One region of the Steroidobacter cummioxidans genome, then DNA from elsewhere that is predicted to be linked to it. Evidence: riboswitches for the same ligand, from Rfam matches in the RefSeq annotation. Region 1 holds a riboswitch; each other region holds the start of a gene.
The links. A riboswitch is a leader RNA that binds a small molecule or an ion and turns the genes downstream of it on or off. The one in region 1 is predicted to bind cyclic di-GMP.
Positions count from the first base shown of each region.

Region 2: another riboswitch for cyclic di-GMP. It lies ahead of D0550_RS11635 (TlpA family protein disulfide reductase); the one in region 1 lies ahead of D0550_RS04075 (putative Ig domain-containing protein).
Region 3: another riboswitch for cyclic di-GMP. It lies ahead of D0550_RS35255 (hypothetical protein); the one in region 1 lies ahead of D0550_RS04075 (putative Ig domain-containing protein).
Region 4: another riboswitch for cyclic di-GMP. It lies ahead of D0550_RS16825 (M23 family metallopeptidase); the one in region 1 lies ahead of D0550_RS04075 (putative Ig domain-containing protein).

Region 1 covers NZ_LSRW01000005.1:72,156-76,362, forward strand. Annotated here, with positions in the region: gene D0550_RS04070 (M16 family metallopeptidase) at 1-180, opposite strand, end outside; gene D0550_RS04075 (putative Ig domain-containing protein) at 357-2,201, opposite strand; cyclic di-GMP riboswitch class I at 2,437-2,540, opposite strand; cyclic di-GMP riboswitch class I at 2,694-2,777, opposite strand; gene D0550_RS04080 (fibronectin type III domain-containing protein) at 3,116-4,207, opposite strand, start outside.
Region 2 covers NZ_LSRW01000018.1:43,520-47,726, reverse strand. Annotated here, with positions in the region: gene D0550_RS11650 (ECF-type sigma factor) at 1-344, opposite strand, end outside; gene D0550_RS11645 (hypothetical protein) at 744-1,511, shown strand; gene D0550_RS11640 (hypothetical protein) at 1,559-1,795, shown strand; cyclic di-GMP riboswitch class I at 2,052-2,137, shown strand; gene D0550_RS11635 (TlpA family protein disulfide reductase) at 2,208-2,753, shown strand; gene D0550_RS11630 (AraC family transcriptional regulator) at 2,841-3,458, shown strand; gene D0550_RS11625 (tetratricopeptide repeat protein) at 3,462-4,207, shown strand, end outside.
Region 3 covers NZ_LSRW01000001.1:4,010-8,216, forward strand. Annotated here, with positions in the region: gene D0550_RS00020 (circularly permuted type 2 ATP-grasp protein) at 1-287, opposite strand, end outside; gene D0550_RS00025 (hypothetical protein) at 480-869, opposite strand; gene D0550_RS00030 (hypothetical protein) at 1,056-1,355, shown strand; gene D0550_RS00035 (hypothetical protein) at 1,623-1,958, shown strand; cyclic di-GMP riboswitch class I at 2,112-2,198, shown strand; gene D0550_RS35255 (hypothetical protein) at 2,375-4,207, shown strand, end outside.
Region 4 covers NZ_LSRW01000032.1:33,271-37,477, reverse strand. Annotated here, with positions in the region: gene secA (preprotein translocase subunit SecA) at 1-1,251, opposite strand, end outside; gene D0550_RS16825 (M23 family metallopeptidase) at 1,430-2,350, opposite strand; cyclic di-GMP riboswitch class I at 2,533-2,636, opposite strand; gene D0550_RS16820 (DciA family protein) at 2,704-3,030, shown strand; gene lpxC (UDP-3-O-acyl-N-acetylglucosamine deacetylase) at 3,153-4,070, opposite strand.

The sequences.
Region 1 (4,207 bases):
GACATTCACGGCGATCACGGGCGTAGTGTGATCTTCGACCAACTGCACCCGCAGGCCGTTCTTCAGCGTGTGCTCGGAAAAATCTACACGAACCGCGGCAGGTGTCGCAGCAATTGCTGGCATGGTGGGCAGCAGGGCGAAAGCGAGAGACAGACAGACGCCGTATCGACGGGGTCTCATGGTGACCACTCCGTTATCGCGGCGCGCGCCGCTTTGGGATTGCAGATCCGGCCGAGAATACATCATTAATTCGACCCATCGATCATCCTGACAGACTCGTCAGATCGGGCCGACGACAAGAAAAAGGCCCGCGCGAAGCGGGCCTTGGAAGGATTCTGCGTGCTCGGTACGGTCGCTTACGGGATGGTCTTCGAGCCCGAGTTGGAGACGTCGCTTTCACCGCCACCGCTGTTGTACGCCTTCACGCGGAAGTACCACGTGCCCGACGTGAGCCCGGTGATCGTGTAACTCGCCGTGCCGGCATTTGCGACCTGGACAGTCTGATCGAGGCTGGTCGCGGTGCGTCCATACACGATCCGATAGCCGGCCAGGTTGGTCAGCGACGAGCCGTCGGTGTTCTGGGTCGGCGGTGTCCACGACAACGTCGCGCTGCCGGTCGACGCTTGCACCACAGTGATCGCAAACGACGGCAGCGAGGCGCTGAGTGTTCCGTCACTCACCGAGATCACGATGTTCGAGTAAGTGCCCGCGTTCGAGGCCGTCGGCGTGCCGGACAAACGTCCCGTCGACGTGTTGAACGACGCCCACGATGGGCGGTTCGCGATGCTGTAGGTCAGCGTGTTGCCATCGGGGTCGTTGCCCGTCGGCTGGAAGTTATAGGCGGCACCCGAGGACACGGTCGTCGCCGGCGTGCCACTGATCGTCGGAGCACGATTGCTCGCGCCGGTGACGTTGATGGAGAACGCGGGCAACGTCGCAGTCAGGTTGCCATCGGTCACGCTGATGCGAATGTTCGAGAACGTGCCGGCCGCAGTGGGCGTGCCGTTCAAGCGGCCCGTCGCCGTGCTGAACTGCGCCCAGCTCGGTGCGTTCTGAATGGAGAAGCTGATGGTGTTGCCATCCGGATCGCTGGCGGTCGGCGTGAACGAATACGCCGCCCCGACGCTCGCGCTCGTCGATGGCGAGCCGGAAATCGTCGGCGCGCGATTGGGCGCGGCCGAGACCACGATCGAGAACGCAGGCAGCGACGTCGAAACGCGGCCATCGCTCACGCTGACGATCAGGTTCGAGTAAGTGCCGATGTCGGTCGTCGACGGTGTGCCGGTCAAAACGCCGGTCGCAGCGCTGAACGTCGCCCAGCGCGGCTGATTGCTGATGCGATAGACCAGCGTGTCGCCATCCGCATCGCTGGCTTGCGGGGTAAAGGTGTACGTCTGCATCGCCTGCACGCTAGTGGTCGGCGTGCCGCTGATGGTAGGCGCGCGATTGTCGAGGCCGCGCACCTGGATGGAGAACGCCGGCAGCGTGACGGTGCTCGTGCCGTCGTTGACGCTGATGCGGATGTTCGAATACGTACCGACGTTCGCTGCGCCCGGCGTACCGCTCAACACGCCACTCTGGGTGCTGAAGGTCGCCCACGACGGACGATTGGACACCGTGAAGCGCAGACGATCGTTCTCAGGATCGGAATACGTGGGTTGGAACAGATAGCGCTGATCCACGATCACCGACGTCGCCGGCGTGCCGGAAATGGTCGGCGGATTATTGGGCGGCGGTGGCGGCTGCGTCCGGCCATTCACCTTGATCGTGAAGGGACCGATGGAGCGCGTGTCGCGGCCATCGGTGACACTGATCGTGATTTCCTGGGAGTCGCCCACGTGGGCGTCTTGCGGCGTGCCGCTCAGGATGCCGGTTTCGGAGTCGAAGCTGGCCCACGCCGGCTGATTGGTGATGAAGAACTCGAGGAAGTCGTCGTCCGCATCGATCGCGCTGGGCTCGAACCGATACGGCTGCCCCGCAGTCGCGGTGGCCGCAGGAATGCCATCCACTTCGGGCGGCTGATTCGCCGGCACCGGCAGCGCCGGATCGTCGGCAGTACCGCCTGCCGGCGGCGACTGCTCGCTGACTGGTCCCGTTACAGCGCCATCGTCACTAGAGTCGCCGCATGCTCCCAATGACGCGGCAATCAACGCCAGCAGGGCCCGCTGCAGGAAGGTTTTCCCGAAAATAGTTGGAATCATTGCTCGTACCTTGGCTTCGCGCACGACAACGACGGTCCGAGGACCGGCGCTGAATCGCGCTGCTGTGTTCCGGAAAAAAGGCAGTCGCCGCAACGCATGCGCGGCGCTCGAAGCGCAAAGAAAGATTGGCGCGCACGGGGGCGTGCGCTATCGGCAGCTTGTTGTCGTTGTTCTTCACACGATCGCGCGTGCACGCGCTCGCAAGGGGCCTTGCGAACGTCGCGACGGTGGCGTCGGTGGCAACCCCGCTGTCGTAGGAGCGCTGCGCATCACACGCAGTGTTCCAGTAGACCGGAGGCTTTGCGTCCCCGCCTTTCGACGGGTTTGCCGATATCACTTTCTGCTGCTCCCAGACTTTATTATCTGGTCGAAAGCGACCGAGGTCCCTTTCGACTTAACTGTGGTCAGTCGACCCCAGGGCCGCAAGGCCTGGTCGAACAGCAGCAAAAGAATAGGAAGGATGACGGCAAGCTCGGTGACGCTGAAGAGCTGGCCGGCAACCCCGCTATCCCCAGCATCGCTGTAGGACCGGAGGCTTTGCGTCGCCGTCTTTCGACGGTTATGCCCTGGTGAAGCGTTGTTCGTTCGGTTCGCGTCCCTCACCCACTCTCGCCGCCGTGAAGGCCGCGTCCAGTAGAGCCGGTGCGATTCGACGAAATCGATTGAACAAAACTTCGTGGTCGGAGCGGAGTTAATCGTAGGGATTTTGTTTTTGCAATTGTCGGTAGTGACCGACAGCGCGGCGGTGGAAATGTCACCGCTAATTCACATAACCGCGCCAGAATTCAGACGCGAGTGCAACGTGCTGCGCGCACTGCTGCTGTGCATGCGCGCAAACATTTAACAATGCCGAAAAACAAAGCGGCGGCTGGATCGCTCCAGCCGCCGCTGCACTATCGAGCCAGCAGTGCTTGTTACCGCACGACCTTCGACGAGACGTTCGAGTTCGCGCTCTCCGAGCCGTTGCTGGTGTAAGCACGCACCGAGAAGTAGTAGGTGCCCGGCGAGAGATTGCTGATGGTGTAGCGCGTGATGCCCGCGTTCGCCACCTGGATCGTCTGCGTCATCGCACTGGCGCTGGTGCCGTACGAAATGCGGTAACCGGCCAGGTTGCCCAGCGAGCTGCCGTCGGTGTTGGTGGTCGGCGGAGTCCAGCTCAGCGTCGCGCCGCCATTCGACACATCGACCACGCTGATCGAGAAGGCCGCCAACGAAGTGGTCGCACGACCGTCGCTCACGCTGATCGTGATGTTGTTGTACGTGCCGACCTGCGAGGCGCTCGGCGTGCCGGACAGCTGACCGGTGCTGGTGTTGAACGTGGCCCAGCTCGGACGATTCGCGATCGAGTAGGTCAGCGTGTTGCCATCCGGATCGCTCGCGGTCGGACGGAAGCTATAGGCGCTGCCCGCGTTGACCGAGCGAGCCGGCGTGCCGCTGATGACCGGCGCGCGATTCGTGCTGTTCGTGACGTTGATCGAGAACGCCGGCAGCGAAGTCGTTGCCGTGCCATCGCTCACACGAATCTGGATGTTGCTGAAGGTACCGGTTGCGGTCGGTGTGCCGCTGAGACGACCGGTCGAAGTGTTGAAGGTCGCCCAGCTCGGACGATTGGTGATGGTGTAGCCGAGCGTGTTGCCGTCGGGATCGTTGGCAGAGGGCTGGAAACTATAGGCAGTACCGACCGTCGCGGTCGTCGCCGGCGTGCCGCTGATCGTCGGCGCGCGATTGGCAATCGTGCCGGTGGTGTTCACCGTCACCGAGAAGGCCGGCAGCGATACCGTGTTCACGCCGTCGGTGACGCGCAGGATGATATTGTTATAGACGCCGGGCGACTTCGGGTAACCCATGAGCCGGCCGCTGTTCGGTGCCAGCACCATCCAGCCCGGCTTGTTCACGAGCGTGAACTTCAGCGGGCGGCCTTCCGGATCGGCTGCGCTCGGCAGAAAGTTGTACGAGGTGTTGGCCTTGATGACCGCCGGCGGCGTGCCGCTGATGGTCGGTGGCCG
Region 2 (4,207 bases), on a different contig from region 1:
GCTGGGCCGAGATCGAGCACATCCATGTCGAAGTCATTGAGCGAGCCGGTGGTCGTGCCGCCGCGCTTCTCGCGAAACCGCGTCTTGGCATGGTCCACCAGAATACGTCGCATCTGCCGCGCGGCAACCGCAAAGAAGTGCGCACGGTCCTGCCACGAGACATTCATCTCGACGAGCTTGACGAATGCCTCGTGCACGACGGCAGTGGCCTGCAGTGTGTGGCCAGGCCGCTCGCGTTTCATGTAGCGGCGAGCCCGGTTACGCAGCTCCTCGTATATGAGCGGCGTCAGTCGTTCCAGGGCGCGGGTATCCCCTGACTGCCACGCAGACAACAGCCGTGTCACTGCCTGCCGGTCGGGCGGTGGAATGGCCGCTGCGATTGTGTTGCTCAGTTGCGGGTCTCCGATTCGGGGCCTGTCTGTTCTTCCCACGCTAAACGCATGGGCGCTTCCGTCGGGTTCTCTAGTTTACGGGCTCGAGTGCGACAGTTTCTCACTTGGTGCCCCGGCCGCACCGCGAGCTGCCCGCCAAAACCGCCCTACGGCCGTCCCTGAATCCGGCTCAACCGATTGATTTGGAGGGATCTCCGCAAGCAATCGCCGAGCGATGTACTGATTGTTCCCTTTTTCTTCCGCTTGTCCAGAGGGTGCTGTGACGGGTTTCTCAAAGGGACGTCGCTTATCCCAGTGATCGAGCCTTGCTGGTTCGAATTTTTAGCACTTTTCCTGGGAGGGTTTGTTGTCATGCGTAACGTATTTGCAATTTCGGCGGTGGTGGCGGGCGTCCTGTTTGCGGCTGGCAATAGCACTGGCGCGCAGCTGGTGGACGGCGATACCGGTGGCAAGCGCCCGGTATTTAACATTGTCGATGGCGACACGGGCGGTAAGCGTCCGGTGCTCGCGGATGGCGATACCGGTGGTAAGCGTCCGGTATTTAACATTGTCGATGGCGACACGGGCGGCAAGCGTCCGGTGCTGGCGGATGGCGATACCGGCGGCAAGCGCCCTGTATTCAATCTCACCGACGGTGACACGGGCGGCAAGCGTCCGGTGCTCGCCGATGGTGATACCGGCGGCAAGCGCCCGGTTTTCAATTTCACTGACGGCGACACGGGCGGCAAGCGTCCGGTGCTGGCCGATGGTGACACCGGCGGCAAGCGCCCGGTTCTCAATTTCACTGACGGTGACACAGGCGGCAAGCGTCCGGTGTTGACGCTGGCCGATGGCGATACCGGCGGCAAGCGTCCAGTTTTCAATTTCACTGACGGCGACACGGGCGGCAAGCGCCCGGTGCTGACGCTCGCCGATGGCGATACCGGCGGCAAGCGCCCGGTTTTCAATTTCACTGACGGCGACACGGGCGGCAAGCGTCCGGTGCTGACGCTCGCCGATGGCGACACCGGCGGCAAGCGCCCGGTTTTCAATTTCACTGACGGTGACACAGGCGGCAAGCGTCCGGTGTTGACGCTGGCTGATGGCGATACCGGCGGCAAGCGTCCGGTGCTCGCGTAATAAATGAATCCATCGCAACAGATTTGAATTCGAGTTTGGAGATGAAGATGAAAAAGCGTATCGCCCTTGGCGCCGCCATGTTGCTCACCCTCGGCACCGCAGTTGCCAGCACGTTCCTGTACGGCCACGAGCAAGCGTCGCTGGTCGGGCGGATGACGGAGCAGCAGATCACGTTGCCCTCCGATCATCTGCCGGCCGCGCAGACCGTGACTCCGGAGATGATTGCGATGTGGAAGGCAAAAGCCGCGTCGACTGATTACGAAAGTCTGAAAGCGCCTATCTAATTCACAGGTGCAATGGCGCGACCGGCTCCCTCCCGCCGGTCGCGCCGCGGTCGTCGGTGGACGGATACAGGCGTCGATGTTGTTGTCGTCGCCTACCGACAGACCTTCGAAGTGTGCGGTGAGTCACAGGCCCGTCGCGGTTTTGCGCCGCTGGCATCACACTTCGTTCGTTGACATATTTGCGCTGCGTATAGCACCCTAGCTGGCGTTGTCAGAGGTCTTGCCACGCGGCTCCTTAACGGAGCAGCAGGCCCGCCTCGCACCCAGGCAAACTCACCGAAAGGTGGGGACGCAAAGCCACCGGTCTAAGGGAAATTTTCCTAGGACAGCGGGGTTGCCAGCGCGGCCTCCTGCTTCGCAATGGAGGCGCCGATCGGCCCTCACCGCGTGTCCGGCGACGAATAAAAGATTGATGTCACAGTCCTCACAAGCTCGTCTGCCGCTCCGGGCTTCCGCACGGTTGCCACGCTTTGCATTGCTGGCGCTGTTGCTGCTCGGGCCTGCTGTATGTGTGCCGGCGACCCTGCTCGTCGGCCAGCGCGCGCCCGATTTCGCGCTGCGCTCGTTGGATGGTGCGAACGTGCGCCTGTCCGAGCACTCCGGCGAAGTGGTGTTGATCAACTTCTGGGCAACCTGGTGCGGGCCTTGTCGCCAGGAAATGCCATTGCTCGATGAGATCTACGGCAAGTACCGCCGCGCCGGCCTGGTGCTGTTCAGCATCAATCTGGACGAGGAAAACGAGCTGCAGGCGGCGCGTGAGATGGCAAAGACGCTGCGCGTCAGTTATCCGGTACTGTTCGATGCTCGCAAAGAAGTGAGCCGCGCCTATCAGGCGGGCACCATGCCGCTGACCGTGCTGATCGATCGCGAAGGTGTGGTGCGCTACGTTTCCGAAGGCTACAAAGTCGGTTATGAAACGCGCTACACCGAAAAACTGCGTGAGCTGCTGAACGAGTGACCGCGCGCAACGGATCCGCCTCGCCAACTCAATCGAACTCGTATCGAACTCCCGAGCACCCTTCACGGATTTCCCGGACACCTCCCCATGCGTCAGAGCCTGCTGAAAACACGAATCACATGGTTGGCCGCGCTGTTGCCTCTGCTGTTCGCGGCCGGACTGGCAAGCGCACAAGACGCCGCAACCTCGGCCACGACTGCGCCGCTCGTCGACACGAGTGCGCCGGCGCCTTCGGCCCCTGCGGGCGGCGGTGACAGCTTCAAGAGCCTCGACGAAGAAGTGCAGGCGCTGAAGAAAGAAGTGCTGGATCTGAACCGCGAGCTGTTCGTGCTGGAGGAGGAGCTGCTGTTCCCCGCCAACACGCAGGTGGCCGTGTTCGTGTCCATGGACGTGGGCGAGTTCTTCGCGCTCGACTCGGTGACCTTGAAGCTCGACAACAAGGAAGTCGCCAACTATCTGTACACCGAGCGCGAGGCGCAGGCGCTGCTCAAAGGCGGCGTGCACCGCGTGTTCATCGGCAATCTCAAGGCTGGCGAGCACGAGCTGATCGCGCTGTTCACCGGCCAGGGCCCGAATCAGCGTGACTATCGGCGCGGCGCGACCATCAAGCTCGACAAGGGCGTCGGCGCCAAGTACGTCGAGCTCAAGATCAGCGACAAGGCGCTCAAGGCGCAACCCGAATTCATCGTCAAGGAATGGGAATAACCCGTGCCGGGGCGACGTTACAAATTACTGGTCGCGATGCTGCTCGCGCCAGTCCTGGGACTGGCCGCGACCGGCGCCGGCGCCAAGGAGAAGAAGCCTCCTGAGCCGCGACCCCTGGTCGGCACCCCGCAGGTCGTGCGCGATCTGCATTGGGGCGACGTGCTGTTCTACTTCTATCAGGGCGACTATCTGCAGGCCTTGACGCGGCTTGGTGCCGCGCAGGATTTCAATCGCGTGAGTCATCACGGCGTGGAGGCCGAGCTGCTCAAGGGCGGCTTGTACCTGTCGCTCGGTCAGCATGAAGAGGCGGGTCGCATCTTCAAGGCGCTGCTGAACGACAACGTGCCGCTCGATGTGCGCAACCGCGCCTGGTTCTATCTCGCGAAGGTCTGGTATCAGCGCAACTATCTCGAAGACGCCGCGACCGCGCTGGCTTCGATTCATGGCGCACTGCCGGGCGATCTGGAGCCCGAGCGTCATCTGCTGCAAGCGCAGGTGTTGATGTATTTGAACCGCTATGACGAAGCGATTCGCGCGTTGGAGCGGTGGCAGCCGGTGGGCAAAGGCGACGTCTGGTCGTCTTACGCGCGCTTCAATATCGGTGTGGCGCTGGTGCGGCAGGACCGCGTCGAGGAAGCGGCCGAGCTGTTGAATGAAGTCGGTCAGATCGCCGCACCGACCGAAGAGCTGGCAGCGCTGCGTGACAAGGCCAACCTTGCGCTCGGCTTCGCCTGGCTCAAGGGCAATCG
Region 3 (4,207 bases), on a different contig from region 1:
GCGTTCAGCGCACGCACGCGTTGCTTCAAGCCGGCGGCGAGATGCTTCCACTCGTTGGCCGGAATGATGCGCGGGACGATGTCGAAAGGAATCAGCCGCTCGGTGCCGGCTTCCTCACCATAGACGGTGAAGGTGATGCCGACGCGATGAAACAACGTGTCGGCCTCGGCGCGCTTGTGCGCAACGCGCTCGCTCGGGGTGCGCGCGAGCCAGGAAGCGAAGGTTCTGTAGTGCTCTCGCACCTCGCCGTCGCTGGCATGCATTTCATCGTACGGAATCGCCGACATCCAGACCTCTGTTGTAGCCGGGCAGCGATGCCATGGCTCGAGCTTGGAGTCGGGATGGAGCGAAAAACGTGCCAGCCGCGAAAGCAGCCAGTTATGGGCGATTTCTGCGCAAATCGCGGCGGGACGCACCACGTAAGGCCCGAATGACGGGCCCCACGCACGATCATGGGGCGCCACGCGCCCCATGGATCATCAAGGCATCTGGATCTTGCCGCCGCCGCGGCCGCCGGTGATGCCCGGCACCGGACCCTGCGGAACCACGAGCTGCGAGGCCTGCTGGCGACGCATTTCCTGGATCTGCTGGACGGTACGCTCGATCGCGGCCTGTGCCGCCGGCGCGAAGCCGATGACCGCGTCAGCCAGCGTCTGCCCCTCGATCTCGAAGCTGATGGGCACCGGACCCATGTTGGTCATGATCTCGGCCTGGCCGATGAACAGCACCGGGCGGGCAGGATCGGCGGAGCCATCGGCGCGCACCGGGGAAAGGCGACGAATCGCACCCACCTTGCGGTCGGTGAAATTGTCTTCCTGGTAGAGCCCCTCGGCGTCCATCTGCGGGTCCTGATTACGATCTTCGGCCATGTGAAACCTCTAATGAATTCGCCCGCTTGCAGCGGGCTACGGTATCGGCGAGTGCTTTATGACAGTAGACCAGTCAGCGTGCCTGGGTTCAAGGCGGTGACAGTCTTCGTCAGGGGGCACAACGCCGTTACAATGGGGCCATCTTCAATGAGAGCAACGGGCGCCAGACGCTCGAGTGACCCCCCCATGCAGGAACCCGACAACCCCTTCAGCGAAGCCTTCGGCAAGGCCGTCGACCTGGGCAACCGGATCGCCGACACGGATGACAAGGCCGACATCTGGGACATCGCCGACGGTCTGCTGGCGGGCGCCGTGCAGTACTGGTTGTACTCGCGGCAACCCTGTTCGGATCCAGAGTGCGAAGAATGCCAGCCCATCAGCACTGCCGAGGGCCGGATCGAGGAGCTGCGCAAACTGATGCGTCAATTCGCCGAAGAAAGCGAATATTTCCACTCGCCCACGGATCGCAATGTCGGCCGCGCCTGAGTAGCCCGGCCACCCGCGCGCGCCCGCTGTCCTCGTGGCGCATCCTTCGCGACGCGCCCAGCATCATGACAGTTGCTCTTTGTCAACGGCCAGTGCGTAAATTTTTTGCGGCGAAAAATAGTTTGGGCGTACGTGCTTGATCCGTAATGAGGCGTAAATGCAACGCCGAAATGCGACGGCGTTTTGCGATCCAGCGCACACCGTCCAATTCGTGTCGCCCTTCACACTTTCGCCCGTGACCTCGTGCGGGAGACCCATGCGGTGGGAATGTTGAAGAACTTGAAGCTCAGACATCGCGCGTACGTGTGCGCATACAACTCGTTTCGATTTGCCGCGCGGCTGCGGGGCGACTTGAGCGAGTTCGCGCCCTCGATCGCCGAGACATTGGAAAGCGTGGGCGATGAGCTCGCTGCGCTGGCGCGTGACAGCTGTCCGACGGAGAACGAGCGTCGTCAGCTGATCGAAGGCCTCGAAGGTGCGCTACGCGCGCTCGGCCTTTCCGATGCTGCGCAGGTTCATATCGTTTCTCAGCTCGCGCCGCGCATCATGGCGGGCGAGCCCGCGAGCGCGAGCAAAGAAGCGTGGACGCGCATGGCGGTGTAACAAAACCGCCAACAACGGACCAGATGAGACATAACCTCAAGGCAAACGCAGCATCTCACTTGTCGCCAAACCCCTTGTCTGCTGAAAGCGACCGGACTTGCTTGACTTATGCCTTGAGCGTGCCGATGATCGAATCGTTCCAAGACGATTGTTAGATTTCCTGGGCAAACTCGCCGAAAGGCGAGGACGCAAAGCTTCCGGTCTAACGGATTCATTTCCTAAGACAGCGGGGTTGCCACGGGGCCGCGACATAATGCGGCAACGGTTTCGCCACAAAAGACAACAGCGAAACCGCCGTGAACGAGCGCGATGCGCATAAGCGCGCTCACTCCCCCCGCCGAAATGAATCGTTCAGCCGCAAGCGCGTCCACCGCACGCGGGCGGTGATCAGCGGCGCAACGGGTCGGGGAAGAAACGTGGAAGACAATACCAGCAAGGTCTATGTCGAGCCGGAAAGCTCACAGCCGCCGCTCGTCTCCCAAAACGCAGGGAGCGGCACGCAGCTGTTCGTCATCAATCTGTGCGCCTCCATCGCACCGGTGCCGACGACGGGTCGTAACATTCCCGGTCTCGAGAATTACAAGCTTTATCAGGTCGCGCGTGTCGAGGATGGACGCACGCGGCATCGTCTGCGCCTCGGCTTCTTCACGAACGAAGCGCATGCTGAACGCGTTCTTACTGTCGTTCGTCAGCAGTATCCAACCGCATTCACAACCAGCCTGAGCGATGAGGATCGCCGCTTCGCGCGCGGCTACTTGCCCGCCTCGACGCCGGCGCCTGCTCCGCGTCCTGCCGTTGCTGTTGTCAACACACCGCCACCCGCTCCCGTCGCCGCAGCGCCAGCTCCGAAAGCTGCGCCTGCTCCTGTCGCTGCAGCTCCCGCTCCGACGAAGGCTGCTCCTGCTCCGGTCCTCGCGCCGCCGGCAGCCGCGCCTGCTAAGGCCGTTGCCAGGCCCGCTCAACCGGCGAAGCCAGCCGCGAAAGCTCCGAGCGACGAAGTCGTGGAGATGACGTGGGAGCCGGACGAAGAAACCAAAGCTGCAGTCACGTCGGCGTCGTTGCCGAAGATCAAAGCGCTCACCGAAGCCCCCGGCCTCGATGAGATGAGCTGGAACGACGATCCCGCTCCCACACCGCTCGCCGCCGCTCCTGCGCCGACACCGTCGAAAGAACCGCTCGCTGTTGGTTTGTTGAGTGGCAAGTTTGCCGCGCTCGATACCAGCAAGCTCAAAATCAAAACCACCGCGCCGGTGCCCGCAGCCGCTGCCGCTGCTGCTAAAAGCAAGGCAGCCACTCCGCCCGCGCCCGTCGCTGTGCCGCCGAAGCTGGATACAGCGCGGAGCGTGCGCGTGCCCGCTCTTACGTTCTCCGATCCTGAACCGACGCCGGCTGCCGCACAGCAGGCGAAAGGATCGAACGAGCCGTATCACGTCGGCAAAGGCCTGAAGATCGAAGATGTCGATACCTTCGAGCTCGACCTCTACGACGAGCCGCCGGCCAAGTCCGCCGCGCCCGCTGCTGCTTCACCGTCGCCCGCCGTAACAAACAAAGCGGCTGCAGCCAAACCCGCCGCTGCGCCGAAACCCGCTGCCGCGAAGCCCGCAGCGCCACCCGTTGCCAAGAAGGCTGAGCCGCCGGCAAAACCGGTCGCACCGCCCGTGGTGAATAAAGCGGCAACGCCGGCTCCCAAGCAGGTTCCGCCAGCGCCAGTGCGCGATACCTCGAATGCGCATCCGAATCTCGACAGCACGCAAACGATCCGCGCGCTGACCAGCGAAGAGCTGAACGACAACGCGCAGGAAAAGTGGTTTGCGATTCAGCTCGCCGCGTCCGAGCAGCCGGTGAATCTGGACACCATGCCGCACCTCGATATCTTCGAGGCGTATCGCTTGTATTCGGTCGCCACGGCGGGCAGCGGCAAGATCGTGCACTCGCTGCGCCTGGGCTTTTTCAAAGAAGCCGTGTCTGCCGAAGCGGTGGCTGGCTATCTCAAAACATTCTTCGCATCGCCGTCGGTGCTGCGCATCAGCGCCGCCGAGCAGCTGCGCTTCAAAGATGCGCCACAACCGCGTCGCGCCGAACCTGAAGAGCCGAAGAACAACGTCGTCGAGCTCAACAACGCCCGCGCCAGTCGCGCGCCAGTCGTGCCGACCATCACCATGGAAGTCGATACGTCGGCCACTGGTGCATTTCGCCCCAATGCCACCGGTGCGTTCCGTCCGAACGCGACGGGCGCGCTGAGCTCCGCC
Region 4 (4,207 bases), on a different contig from region 1:
ATGATCTTTGCGGATCATCGGCTTGTTGGTCGGAATCACCACCACTTCCAGCCCATAGATCGACTGGAATTCGAACGCTTCGGTATCGGCCGTACCGGTCATGCCGGCCAGCTTCGAATACATGCGGAAGTAATTCTGGAATGTGATCGAGGCGACCGTCTGGTTCTCTTCGCGAACCCGCACGCGCTCTTTCGCTTCGATGGCCTGATGCAGACCGTCCGACCAGCGACGGCCCGGCATGGTGCGGCCGGTGAACTCGTCGACGATGACCACTTCGCCGTTGCGCACGATGTACTCCACATCGCGGTGGTACAGCGAGTGAGCCCGGAGCGCCGCATTCAAGTGATGCATGATGCGGATGTTGGCCGCGTCGTACAGGCTCTCGCCCGCCTGCAACAGACCGGCTTCGGCAATCAGCTGTTCGGCGTGCTCATGGCCGGTGTCGGACAGATGCACCTGGCGAGACTTCTCGTCGGCCCAGTAGTCGCCCTCGCCTTCCTCGCTTTCCTGACGCTGCAGCTTCGGCGCCAGCTCGTTGATCCGCAGGTAGAGCTCGGTGCTCTCCTCAGCGGGTCCGGAAATGATCAGCGGCGTGCGGGCTTCGTCGATCAGGATCGAGTCCACTTCGTCGACGATGGCGTACGCGAGCCCGCGCTGCACGCGGTCCTCGAGCCGGAACGCGAGGTTGTCGCGCAGGTAGTCGAAGCCGAATTCGTTGTTGGTGCCGTAGGTGATGTCGGAGTTGTAAGCGGCGCGCTTCTCCTCCGGGCTCTGGCCGCTCTTGATCACACCGACGGTCAGGCCGAGGAAGCGATAGACCCGGCCCATCCACTCCGCGTCACGCGAGGCCAGGTATTCGTTGACCGTGACCACGTGCACGCCCTTGGCGGGCAACGCATTCAGGTAGGCACCCAGCGTCGCCATCAGCGTCTTACCTTCACCGGTGCGCATTTCGGCGATCTTGCCCTGATGCAGCACGGTGCCGCCGATGAGCTGAACGTCGAAATGCCGCATGCCCAGCACTCGGCGGGCAGCCTCTCGGGTCGCGGCAAAGGCCTGGGGCGCAATGTCGTCCAGGGTCTTGCCCTGGGCCAGCAACTGACGGAACTCCGCCGTCTTGGCCTGCAACTGCTCGTCGGACAGCGCCCGGAAGGATTCTTCCAGGGCATTGGTCTTGTCGACGATCCGGGAATAACCGCTCAGAAGCCGCTGATTGCGACTGCCGAACAGCTGGGTCAGCCAATTCGCCACGCTGAAACTCCGGGGATGGGGCCGTCAGGGCCCACAAAAGCCTGTTGGGAAAAGCCCATTATTGTACACGCGCGCCCGGCGACTCTAATTACGGTCTCGCCAGCTGCATGCTGGAATGGCCGGGGCGCCGCATGGCTTGGGGCGGCTTACCGCGAAAACAAGCTGAAGAAGCGCTTTTTTACCGACGCACGAATGTCATCGGATCCACGGCGCGGCCCTGCTTGAGCACCTCGAAATGCAGGTGCGGGCCGGTGGAGCGGCCAGTCGAGCCGATCAGCGCGATGGCCTGGCCTTTCTGCACGGTGTCGCCGACCTGCACCAGCGCCTTGGAATTGTGCGCGTAGCGGGTGACGTAGCCGTTGCCGTGATTGATCTCCACTGTCCGGCCGTAGCCGAAGCGCTCCTTGGAATAAGTCACCACGCCCGAGGCGACCGCCACCACCTGCGAGCCAGCCGGGCCCGCGAAGTCGATGCCGCGGTGATAGGCGTTACGACCAGTGAATGGATCGGCGCGATAGCCGAAGTGCGAGGAAATCCAGCCCTGCAACACCGGCCGGCCGTCCGGCACCACCTGGCGGCTCAGGTTGCGCGTGGAAATCATGCTTTCCAGCACGCTCAGCTGGCGCTCGCGGTCGCGGATCTGGTTGGTCAGGTCATCGAGCATGGCGGTCAGCTCGGGGGCGGCGACGGTGGCACCTTCCACCAGGCCTTCGGGACCGCCGACGGCGGGCTCGCTATCGAAATTGAATTCGCCCTTGTCGAGATTGGCCATCTCGGTGAGCCGGCGGCCCAGGGCATCGAGGCGGATCACGTGCGCATTCATCTGGCCGACGCGGCTGGTCAGCGCATCGAGCCGTTCTTGCAGATCGCGCCGGGCATTGGCCACTTCGAGCCGCTGCTGCTCCAGTTTCGCGCCCCACTCCGTAACCTGCGCGGCCGGGTTGAGAATGAAACCGCCGCGACCGAGCTGGATGCCGGCGAACAGCACGCCGGCCAGCACTATCGTCACAGTCGCTATCGTCACCGTCATCGCCAAGGGGCGGCCAAGCTCGAACTGGCGAGCCTTGCCGAAGCGCCTGGAGAACACGATGACGTTCATTTGATCACTACCTTCTCTCTTTCGCGCCCTAAACGGCCAGTTTCCACTGACGGCACGATAAAACGTTCACACCCGCCTTGAACTTGCCCGCTTCCAGCGACAAGGTTCGCGACGTGACGAGCCGGTTTGATGGCCCGAGCAGAACTGCGGTGGACGTAGAACCGAATGTTCGAGTTGTACATCCTGGCAACCCCGCTATCGTGGCGCGGCCCGCGATGTGCGTACCTGCAGCCGTAGACCGGTGGCTTTGCGTCCCCGCCTTTCGACGGGTTTGCCCTTAACAGTGCCCGGAATATGCATAACGTAGTGTCCAAAGATCAAGCGCCTGGCGCGCATATTGACGCTTTCAGCGTATGACTGATCGTTTCAAACCGCTGGGCGAGACCGTTGGCCCGTTATTCGCGCAACTCGAGCAGCGCGTGGCAGCACACGTCGAGCTGACCGAGCGGATCCGCGCCGCGCTCACAGGTCCGGAAAAAGATCATGTGGTGTCAGCAAGTTGCCGCGGCGACACGCTCGTGGTGCTGGCGGATTCGGCGGCCTGGTGCCCGCAGATTCGTTATGCCCAGGCGCAGCTGTTGGAAGTGTTAAATGCGTCGCCTGCCAGCGAAGGTGAGAGGCAGGTCACAAAAGTAAAAGTTCGCGTCGGCAGGAAGCTGCGCGACTCGACTGAGCGTTAACGGCAGATTTTCGCGCTGACCGGCTGACTGGCCAGCCACAGCGAGAACTGAACCGGCTGTGGCATGCGTATGCTGCTTAATAACAGCGGCACCCGCGGTCCGATCAAGCAGCAGCTCACTTCTTAAGCGCTGACCATCGCGGCCGCAGGTACATAAGAGATCGGCGAGTCTTTCGGGTTATCGAAAGTCACCGGCTGCCACGCGTTCGGCGTGTTGATCAGCTTGCGGACCAGCTGATTGTTGAGCGCGTGGCCGGATTTGTGGCCGCTGAATTCGCCGATCAGGCTCTTGCCGAGCAGGTACAGATCGCCGATGGCGTCGAGGATCTTGTGTTTGACGAACTCGTCCTCGTAGCGCAGGCCGTCTTCGTTCAGCACGCGGTACTCGTCCAGCACGATGGCGTTGTCCATGGTGCCGCCCAGCGCCAGATTCTTCGAGCGCATGTATTCCAGGTCGCGCATGAAGCCGAAGGTGCGCGCGCGGCTGATCTCTTTCAAATAGGAGGTCGTGGAGAAGTCCATCGACGCGGTCTGCGAGCGCTTCTTGAACACCGGGTGGTTGAACTCGATTTCCATGTTCACCTTGAAGCCGTTGTACGGCTCGAAGCGCGCCCACTTGTCACCATCGCGCACTTCCAGCGGCGCGAGGATGCGGACGAAACGTTTCGGCGCGGGCTGCTCTTCGATGCCCGCCGACTGCAGCAGGAACACGAACGGACCGGCGCTGCCGTCCATGATGGGGACCTCTTCGGCGGACAGGTCCACATAGGCATTGTCCAGGCCGAGACCGGCAAATGCCGACAACAGATGTTCGACTGTCGAGACCCTGGCCTCGCCATTGAACAGGGACGTGCCGAGCGTGGTATCGCCGACGTTTTCGGCATACGCGCGCACGTCCACCGGCTCATTCAGATCGGTGCGACGGAACACAACGCCGGTGTCTACCGGCGCCGGACGCAGCACCATCAGCACTTTTTTACCGGAGTGGAGGCCGACGCCGGTCGCGCGGATGGTGTTCTTGAGGGTTCGTTGTCGCAGCATGAGGGGTTCCAAGCGGCGCAGACCCTAACACTGCCGGCAAGTGAACGGCAAGCCTCTGACTTGCCGTTACTTTTGCTGACATTGAAAAAGGACTTTCACCGCTCACGAATGAATCGACTTGCCAACCTGCAACGAAG